One region of the Blautia sp. LMAG:36 genome, then DNA from elsewhere that is predicted to be linked to it. Evidence: riboswitches for the same ligand, from Rfam matches in the RefSeq annotation. Region 1 holds a riboswitch; each other region holds the start of a gene.

Region 1 (2,207 bases):
CATATGGTGAGAGCTGCGGCGCAAAGATCGCAATTCCGATCACCACGAGACCCAGAATGAAGAAAAGAGTGAACTGTTTATTTTCTTTGAATGTTCGTAATACCTTTTTCAATTATCTATCCTCCTTAAGTCTTGGATCGAGATAAGTATAGGACAGATCCACAAGCAGGTTGATGCACATGTACAGGATCGCGATCCAGAGTACATAGCCCTGTACAAGAGGATAGTCACGACAGGAAATCGCCTTTACTGCCATATTTCCCATTCCAGGCCAGTTGTAAATGATCTCTACAACTGCAGTACCTCCCAGAAGACTTCCAAGGGAAAGTCCCAGCAGCGTTACCAGCGGAAGCATAACATTAGGAAGAACGTGTTTCCAGAGAATGACGCTTTCCTTGATTCCACGCATTCTTGCACCTGTGACATAATCCTGGTGAAGTTCCTCCAGTACTGCACTTCTTACCTGTCTGGTATATTTTGCAGACATAGCAAGTGCAAGAGTCAGCGCCGGGAGGATCATGGATTTAAAATCCGTACTGCCTCCTGCAACATTGATCCAGCGAAGCTGAACACCAAAGATGCTGAGAAGGATCAGGCCCAGCCAGAAGCTTGGAACAGATACTCCCACAAAGGTAATTCCTCTCACAAAATAATCCGGGAATTTGTTCTGATATACAGCGGCCAGGATTCCAAGCGGTATGGAAATAATGACCATCATCAGAAGTGCCAGCAACGACATCCTCAGCGTCGGCCAGAAACAGGATACCAGTTTATCTGTTACCGGCATTTTGAAAGAATAGGACTGTCCCATATCTCCTGTAACAACACCCTTCAGCCAGGAACCATACTGCACGAGAAAGGGCTGATCAAGGCCAAGCTCATGTCTTGTCTGTTCCAGAAGCTCTGGTGTAGGAAGATTACCACACTCTGTCAGCATGATCTCCGCAGGATCACCAGGTGACAGGTAGGTCAGTCCAAATGTGAAAAAGCTGATTCCAAATAATACAATGATGATCTGGAGAAATCTTTTTCCTACTTGTTTCTTTGTCACGTTTTACTCCTTTCCTCATTTGATGCGATTTTAACATTGCCGTTTTAATTGAGTTAGATAAAAGAAACTATTGGATTCTTAATATGCAGAATATGCATGGAATTTTAGAAAATTTGCACGAAAAAAGCCCGTGACGAAATACGGGCATACAAAATAAATATGCTTCCTATCTTCCGTAAGAATCATTTTAAAACAATTGCAAGCAGGTCTCCTGACTTAGGATCCTTACCCTCAGACACCTTCCCGGTCTATTTCTCACGCACTCGACCAGTGGTACTTTGTCTGAGGATTCCCCCTTACAGTGACGGGATCGTACCGGATTTACACCGGTTTCCCTATTAATCCTCTCAGAACTTACAACGGCTGATGTGAAAATCAGCAAATGCTGTTAAATTACTGCAACATTATATGATAAAACTATAGTTTATGTCTATGGAAAAATGTTATATTTTTAGAAAACTCATAAATTTTGTTAAAGATGCTTGAATTGTATATATCCCCCATGGGGGATATGACAATTGGATTTATCTGATCTGCTAAAAAAACACGGATTTTACCTCGCTATTTTTACAAATAGAATAGCAAATGGTAAAACCCGGTTTTCTTACTGTTTCAATATGATTTCAGACAGAAGCGTTCTGAAAAGGTTGTTTACTATCAGGTCAGAGTCTCCGTGATCGCTGCATATGCGATCATTGGTCCGTCTTCAATAATGTTCAGACTGGCTGTTTGATAAAGTACGACTCCGTTTTCAGTTGCAATAGATGTGTAAAGTAAATTCCCATAGTAATCTCTCAGTTCACCCAGTTCTTCCCCCTTAAAAAAGTATTCTCCAGGCTTCTTGGACGGATACCAGCATCCGGTATACGGCGCATATTCATAGACTACATTTTCAAGAAGCATCTGACGGTAATGCTTCAGACCATGACACGCCTTTCCCTGGAGATGAAAAACAAGGTGACGGACGTCTCTTTTATCCTGTTCTACTTCCTCCCAGGTCCAGTAGCTGTGTCCGCCTCTTTCGATAAGAATACTTGGAATTCCAAGAGAAGAAGCATAATTGTAGGCGCCACCTGTGGCAGTTGTGGAACGGACCACATATTTTACGCCGATATGCCGTGCCATATGTAATGACTTCTCTGCTGTTTTTTCATCT
Region 2 (2,207 bases), on a different contig from region 1:
AGGAGATGAGCGTTACGAGGGAACTTACTGTATCATCTCCGCAGGACGAAGCGGAAGTAAATGGATGGAGACGGTATGTACAGAGCTTAAGATCCCGACTCTTTCCAACCGTGTGGACATCGGAGTCCGTGTGGAGCTTCCGGCAGAGGTTTTCAGCCGTCTGACAGATGAGCTTTATGAGAGCAAGATTGTTTACAGAACTGAGAAGTTTGAGGATATGGTCCGTACCTTCTGCATGAACCCGCGAGGTGTTGTCGTGAATGAAAATACCAACGGTATCATCACAGTAAACGGTCACAGCTACGAAGATCCGGCAAAGCATACCAACAATACAAACTTTGCCCTTCTGGTATCCAAGCATTTCTCAGAGCCGTTCCATGACAGCAACGGATACGGTGAGAGCATTGCAAGACTTTCCAATATGCTTGGCGGTGGTGTTATGGTACAGCGGTTTGGAGATCTGATCCGCGGAAGACGAAGCACAAAAGCCCGTATTGAGGAAAGTTTCGTAACACCTACACTTTCTGCGACACCGGGAGATTTAAGTCTTGTTATGCCGAAACGTATCCTGGATGGCATCATCGAGATGATCTATGCTCTGGATAAGATCGCACCGGGAACCGCGGATGACGATACTTTGCTTTATGGCGTGGAGGTTAAATTCTACAACATGGAGGTTGAGATCGACGAAAATCTGGAAACCTGCCACAAGGGTCTCTTTGTTATCGGAGACTGCAGCGGCGTGACCCATTCTCTGTCCCATGCATCTGCCAGCGGAGTCTACGTAGCCAGATACCTGGAGCAGGAGTATTTTAACAGATAAACTGCAAAGCAGTTTATCTGTTATGAGCAAGTAGCGAAGCGGATTGCGAATATCCAGTGTAAGACAGTCCTTTTCTGATATCAGGGTGATGACAGAAAGGGGCTGTTTTTTATGCAGGATGTGCATGAATATTGGAGAAAGTATTCTGATAATAACTGACAGATACAGGGAGAAAACCGGTTACTGTTCACTGGTAATATTTCGCGAGGTGTTTTTGGTGAGCGAAGATCACAGAAAACCGTGAATCGTCTGACATCAATCTTGACAAATTTATGAGTTTGTGGTAAAAGTTAGATAACCAGGTAAAAGAAAATATGTGCAAATGTTATAATGATAAGGTTGCATCCAGTCGGATGTGCAAAAGAGAATCCGGTGAGAATCCGGAACGATACCGTCACTGTGAAAGGGGAGTTGCTTTTATAACCACTGGGAGACCGGGAAGGGAAAGCAGCGTGGAACCAAGTCAGGAGAACTGCCTTATTGTGAGATTCAGGGATTCGCGGTTTACGAATCGGTATTCTCCATAACAATACAGAACTTCTTTTTATGTATTTGTATTGCGCAGAGAATCATGTGTGAGCAGGCGGCCGCAGAGAGCTGCTGCTTTTTTGTACATATCAGTATTCTGGAAATACATGAAAAGAGGACAATGAGAAATGAAAAGAAAAACAATGTTAGCTCTGATGCTCGCAGTTTCCATGACATGCTCTATGGGTGCGGCTACAACAGCAATGGCAGCAGAGGATTCTGCTACAGAAGAGAACGCTGAGGCAGCTGATACCACAGAGGCTTCTGATGCAGATCAGGAAGCAGCAGATAATGTAGCAGCTCTGATCGACAAGATCTATGTACAGGAAAGAAACGACACAACAGATGAGGACTGCAAGGCAGCCAAAGAAGCATGGGATGCTCTGACAGATGCTCAGAAAGAACTGGTAGAGGGTGAGAATGCAGATCCGGATTATTTCGGACGTGACACAGGAGATGCTTCCAAGGACGATCCGCGTAACCAGGATGAGATCGGTGAGAATGAACTTCTTGTTGTAAGCTTTGGTACTTCCTTCAATGACAGCCGTGCAGAGGATGTCAAGGGAATCGAGGATGCTCTTGCAGAAGCTTATCCGGACTGGTCTGTAAGAAGAGCATTTACAGCACAGATCATCATCAACCATGTAGAGGCAAGAGATGATGAAGTGATCGATAACATGCAGCAGGCTCTTGACCGTGCAGTAGAGAATGGTGTTAAGAATCTGGTTGTACAGCCTACCCATCTGATGCATGGTGCTGAGTACGATGAGATGACAGAAGCGATCAATGGCTATAAAGATAAATTCGAGTCTGTAGCTATCGCAGAGCCAATGCTCGGTGAGGTTGGAGACGATGC
Region 3 (2,207 bases), on a different contig from region 1:
AATTATGCTACACAGTTTGTGGGGAATCCTTACGTATGGGGCGGAACAAGCCTTACCAATGGTGCAGACTGCTCCGGATTTGTACAGAGTGTCTATGCGAACTTCGGAGTCAGCCTTCCGAGAACCTCCTATGAGCAGCAGAATGCAGGTACAGAAGTATCCTACGCAGATGCACAGCCGGGAGATCTGATCTGCTATGGCGGACACGTGGCTATTTACATGGGTAATGGCCAGATCGTTCATGCATCGAACTCTCAGGACGGGATCAAGATCAGCAATGATGCTACATACAGAACAATTGTATCTGTAAGACGTCTTGTATAATAAGAACGTACAACAGAAAATAAAAATACAGCAGCCCGACAGCAGTTTGTCGGGCTGTTTTTGACGTCGGAAAAAATATTGAAAACCCATGGAACGGAGTGAACAGCAACAAAATATGCTCAAAAATGTATAAATATTGAAAACAGTATTGACATATAATTAACAGGATGTTATTATAATGTCAGTATAATTCCATATTGAACATAGCAAGTGCTGAGGATAGCTGACAGTTATATATTGATTATCAGAAGTCCACAGAAAAGGGAATCAGGTGTGAAACCTGAGCGATCCGGTCACTGTAACGGAGGAGCGAATCTCATAGTCCATTGTACGTATGTATGAGAAGGAGAGAGGAGTCATGATCCCGGAGCCAGGAAACCTGCTTGTTATGGCGAGGTTAAACTTCCGTGTAAAGTGTAACAACCATTTCAGGGACTCCGCACCCCTGGGACGTTGTCTACTTTTTTACGAGAGTAGGCATTTTTTTATGGAATGCGCCTGTTCATATGAATTATACATGATTAAATGGCAGGCGATACTACTCCGGATACATTCGTTCCCTCCGCGCACTCATGAACGGATTATATTTCTACCCCGGGGTGGCATCGCTACCTCTTTTTTTATAGGAAAAAATTATGTGTGGTTATGTCAGGAGAGGAGAAAAGAGCCATGGAGAAACCATACTGGGAAGGCAAAGAATACTCTTACTTCAGCCACAAAAACTGTGAATATTTTCCGTGCCATAAAGGAGCAGATCCGGAGAACTTCAATTGTCTGTTCTGCTATTGTCCTTTATATGCACTGGGAGATAAATGTGGTGGTAATTTCCGCTTTACGGAAAGCGGGATCAAAGACTGCACCGAATGCAAGCTTCCTCACAGAAAAGAAAATTTTGGATATGTTACAGGTAAATATAGCGAGCTTGCGGAAATTGTACGAAAGCAGCGGGAAAAATAAAAAACAGGCCAGTTCAGATACAGGAAAATGTATATTCCTGTGTTTGAACTGGCCTGTTTTGTTTTAGGGGACAATATCTGTTATCTGTCGGAAAAGATACAGAAGATCATTCTCTGGTTTGGAGAAAAACCTTGAGTCTGGGAATCTGGTTGTTGAGGATCAGCTGTTCCGGAAACATGGCCTGATGAACAAACTCAGCAGCACAGGTAAAATCTCCGATATGCTCCGGGCCATGGCTGTCACTGGAAAGAAGCAGCGGCAGATCATATTTGCGGCAGCATCGAAGGATCTCGAAACAGTTTTCTCTTGTGTCGCCACGATAGCCATAAGGTGCAAGAGAAGCTTCGTTGATCTCAAAGATCGTGCCGGTTTCCCTGGCAGCCCTTGCAAGCGCATCATAATTAACCGGGTAATGAGTGTTATCACTATGTCCGAGGATCTTTACACAGGGGTTTTTCATTACATTGATAAAAGCTTCTGTGTTTTCGGCTCTGGTACCGCAACGGTAATTCCAGGCATGCATGCTGGCAATGGCGTAATCAAGTTTACATAATAATTCCTGATCTAAATCTACCGTTCCGCTGCGATCAAGGATATTCAGTTCAATTCCGTAGAGTAATTCTACACCGAAATGTTTTTTGGGAGAATAGGTAAGGCTGCGGAAATAGGAGGAAGTTCCGGCTGCCAGAGTGCCGGGACCGTGATCAGTGATCCCGAGAAGCCGGAGACCTTTCTCGGCAGCTGCGCGTGCCATGTTTGTGATGGTACATTCCGTGCCGTGACCACTGGCGATGGAGTGGGTATGCATATCAGAAAGATACATAAAAATACACCTCTTTTACTGTTTGAGAACATGTGACAGAGCGGAATACGAATGTCCGCTTTGCATAAATTTTTTCTGAAAAACAAAGGAATTCCTATATAAA
Region 4 (2,207 bases), on a different contig from region 1:
AGTCCGTGAAACCCTGGAAGAGGTCATTGAACTTACCGGTTATGTGAAGGAACTGGAGGCAGAGAAAACGGAGGAGGCTCAGGCGAGGATCGAAAATATCGATGAGCTGATCTCCAAGACAGAATCCTTCCAGGAAGCCATGGAGGAGGCCGGACAGCCGGCAACACTTTCTGCATTTCTGGAGGAGATCGCACTGGTGGCAGATATCGATTCTGTTGATCCGGATCAGGATTATGTGCTGCTGATGACTCTTCACAGTGCCAAGGGACTGGAGTTCCCAAATGTATTTATCGTGGGAATGGAGGACGGTGTTTTTCCGGGATATGCTTCCATCTGGTCCGGTGATCCGTCGGATATCGAGGAGGAGCGAAGGCTCTGTTATGTGGGGATCACCCGTGCCATGAAGGAACTGACTTTAACCTGTGCAAAACAGCGGATGATCCGTGGGGAGACTCAGTATAACCGTGTGTCACGTTTTGTAAGGGAGGTTCCACGGGAGCTGGTAGATCTTGGACATACCATTCAGGAGAAAAAGCCCAGAGTAGATGATATCGTATCTCCGAAAAGCGCCTATGCCCAGATGAAAATGAATTTCCAGGCAAAGAGCACCCTGCAGAAAAAAGATTTCACAGTGAAGAAGGCGGACAGCCTGGACTATGGTGAGGGAGACACGGTCCGTCATGTGAAATTCGGAGTCGGTATCGTAAAAAATATCGCAGACGGCGGCAGAGACTACGAAGTGACGGTAGACTTTGACAAAGTCGGCGTGAAAAAAATGTTCGCCGGTTTTGCCAAGCTGAAAAAGATCTGAGAGGGATCTCTCCGGGCAGACTATTTCTGCAAAAAACTGTAAAAATCCGGCCTCAAGGTTGTAATTGGAAAACCGGTATGTTAGAATCAGTATCAGCGTAATTGAATTGCTGTGAAGTGGACAGTATCACCGGCACATATGCTGCCGGATACTGTGAGAGGGAATCGGGTAAAAAGCCTGAGCGGTTGCGGCCACTGTATACAGAAGAAGGGATTTCACATGCCATTGCAGAAACTCATGTGAGAAGGCGAAATCCCGATGTCAGAGAGATTCTGGAGAAAATTCTGATATATCATTCATGATCGGCTAAAAGATGAATGGTGTATCAGTTTTTATTTTGCGGAGTTTTTTCTGAGTCTGTAAGTCAGGAAACCTGCTTGACAGTATGTAAGTGGGAGCTTCCGTACAAAGTGTTCCGTGCAGATTTTATGAAGCCCCATCTTTTCGGTTACCCATAGGCAACAGGAGATAAAACAGGCGAAAAGAGAGGAAATGAAATGAAAAACAAGTATGTATCCACAAGAATCATGGCAATGGTAATGGCAGCGGCAATGACCGTATCAGCAGCTCCGGCTGTTTATGCCGCAGAGAGAGCAGACTCCGAGACCATCAAGGAAGACAACCAGCCGGCAGCAGAAGACAGTACAGAGTCTGCAGACACCGAAGATTCTTCCGCAGAGGCAACCAAGACAGAATATCATCTGACCATCACAACCTATGATTACGATGGAAACGAAATCGAAACCACTTATGAAAAAGCACCGGAAAAAGTCCTTGCTGTATATCAGGGAAGCATTGAGACTATGCTCGCACTTGGTCTGGAAGACCACCTGGTAGCTACCGCAGGTCTTGATAATGAAGTTCCGGAAGATCTCAAAGAAGCATTCTCAAAAACAAATTATCTTGACGAATTTACCCCATCCCTTGAAACTGTAACAATGCTGGAGCCGGACATGATCTTATCCTGGAGCTCTCTTTTCTCTGATAAGAATCTGGGAAATGTAACAGACTGGATCGACAAAGGCTGCAACACCTACTACAACACCAATACTCGTCCGGACGGCGACAGAACACTGGAAAATGAATTCACAGATATCTTAAATATCGGAAAGATCTTCGATGTACAGGACAAAGCACAGGCTATCGTTGATGATGCAAAAGCAGTGATCGACAAAACTCTTACTGCAACTGCAGATGTAAAAGACAAACCAAGCGTAATGGTATTGGAGCCTCTTGGAGATGACATCACAAACTATGGCGTAAAGAGCCTTGGCGGAGATATGGTAACACAGTTAGGCGCAACTCTTGCAAACCCGGATGCTTCCACCGTTGGAAAAGAGGATATCATCGCAGCCAACCCTGACGTGATCTTTGTGGTTTACATGCCATATGCAGG

Evidence for each region. Region 1 has a riboswitch for cobalamin ahead of nikB (nickel ABC transporter permease). Riboswitches for the same ligand answer to the same signal wherever they lie in the genome.
Region 2: linked by a shared signal. The riboswitch ahead of CCC17_RS01385 (sirohydrochlorin cobaltochelatase) and the one ahead of nikB (nickel ABC transporter permease) in region 1 are both predicted to bind cobalamin.
Region 3: linked by a shared signal. The riboswitch ahead of CCC17_RS01450 (cysteine-rich small domain-containing protein) and the one ahead of nikB (nickel ABC transporter permease) in region 1 are both predicted to bind cobalamin.
Region 4: linked by a shared signal. The riboswitch ahead of CCC17_RS00820 (ABC transporter substrate-binding protein) and the one ahead of nikB (nickel ABC transporter permease) in region 1 are both predicted to bind cobalamin.

What each region holds. Positions count from the first base shown of each region.
Region 1 is NZ_NALB01000010.1:287,565-289,771, reverse strand. Features, by position in the region: gene nikC (nickel transporter permease) at 1-112, opposite strand, end outside; gene nikB (nickel ABC transporter permease) at 113-1,051, opposite strand; cobalamin riboswitch at 1,236-1,424, opposite strand; gene CCC17_RS13815 (M14 family metallopeptidase) at 1,709-2,207, opposite strand, start outside.
Region 2 is NZ_NALB01000003.1:253,803-256,009, forward strand. Features, by position in the region: gene CCC17_RS01380 (NAD(P)/FAD-dependent oxidoreductase) at 1-823, shown strand, start outside; cobalamin riboswitch at 1,143-1,317, shown strand; gene CCC17_RS01385 (sirohydrochlorin cobaltochelatase) at 1,480-2,207, shown strand, end outside.
Region 3 is NZ_NALB01000003.1:270,668-272,874, forward strand. Features, by position in the region: gene CCC17_RS01445 (C40 family peptidase) at 1-324, shown strand, start outside; cobalamin riboswitch at 556-725, shown strand; gene CCC17_RS01450 (cysteine-rich small domain-containing protein) at 994-1,281, shown strand; gene CCC17_RS01455 (phosphatase) at 1,388-2,104, opposite strand.
Region 4 is NZ_NALB01000003.1:128,546-130,752, forward strand. Features, by position in the region: gene pcrA (DNA helicase PcrA) at 1-811, shown strand, start outside; cobalamin riboswitch at 910-1,205, shown strand; gene CCC17_RS00820 (ABC transporter substrate-binding protein) at 1,309-2,207, shown strand, end outside.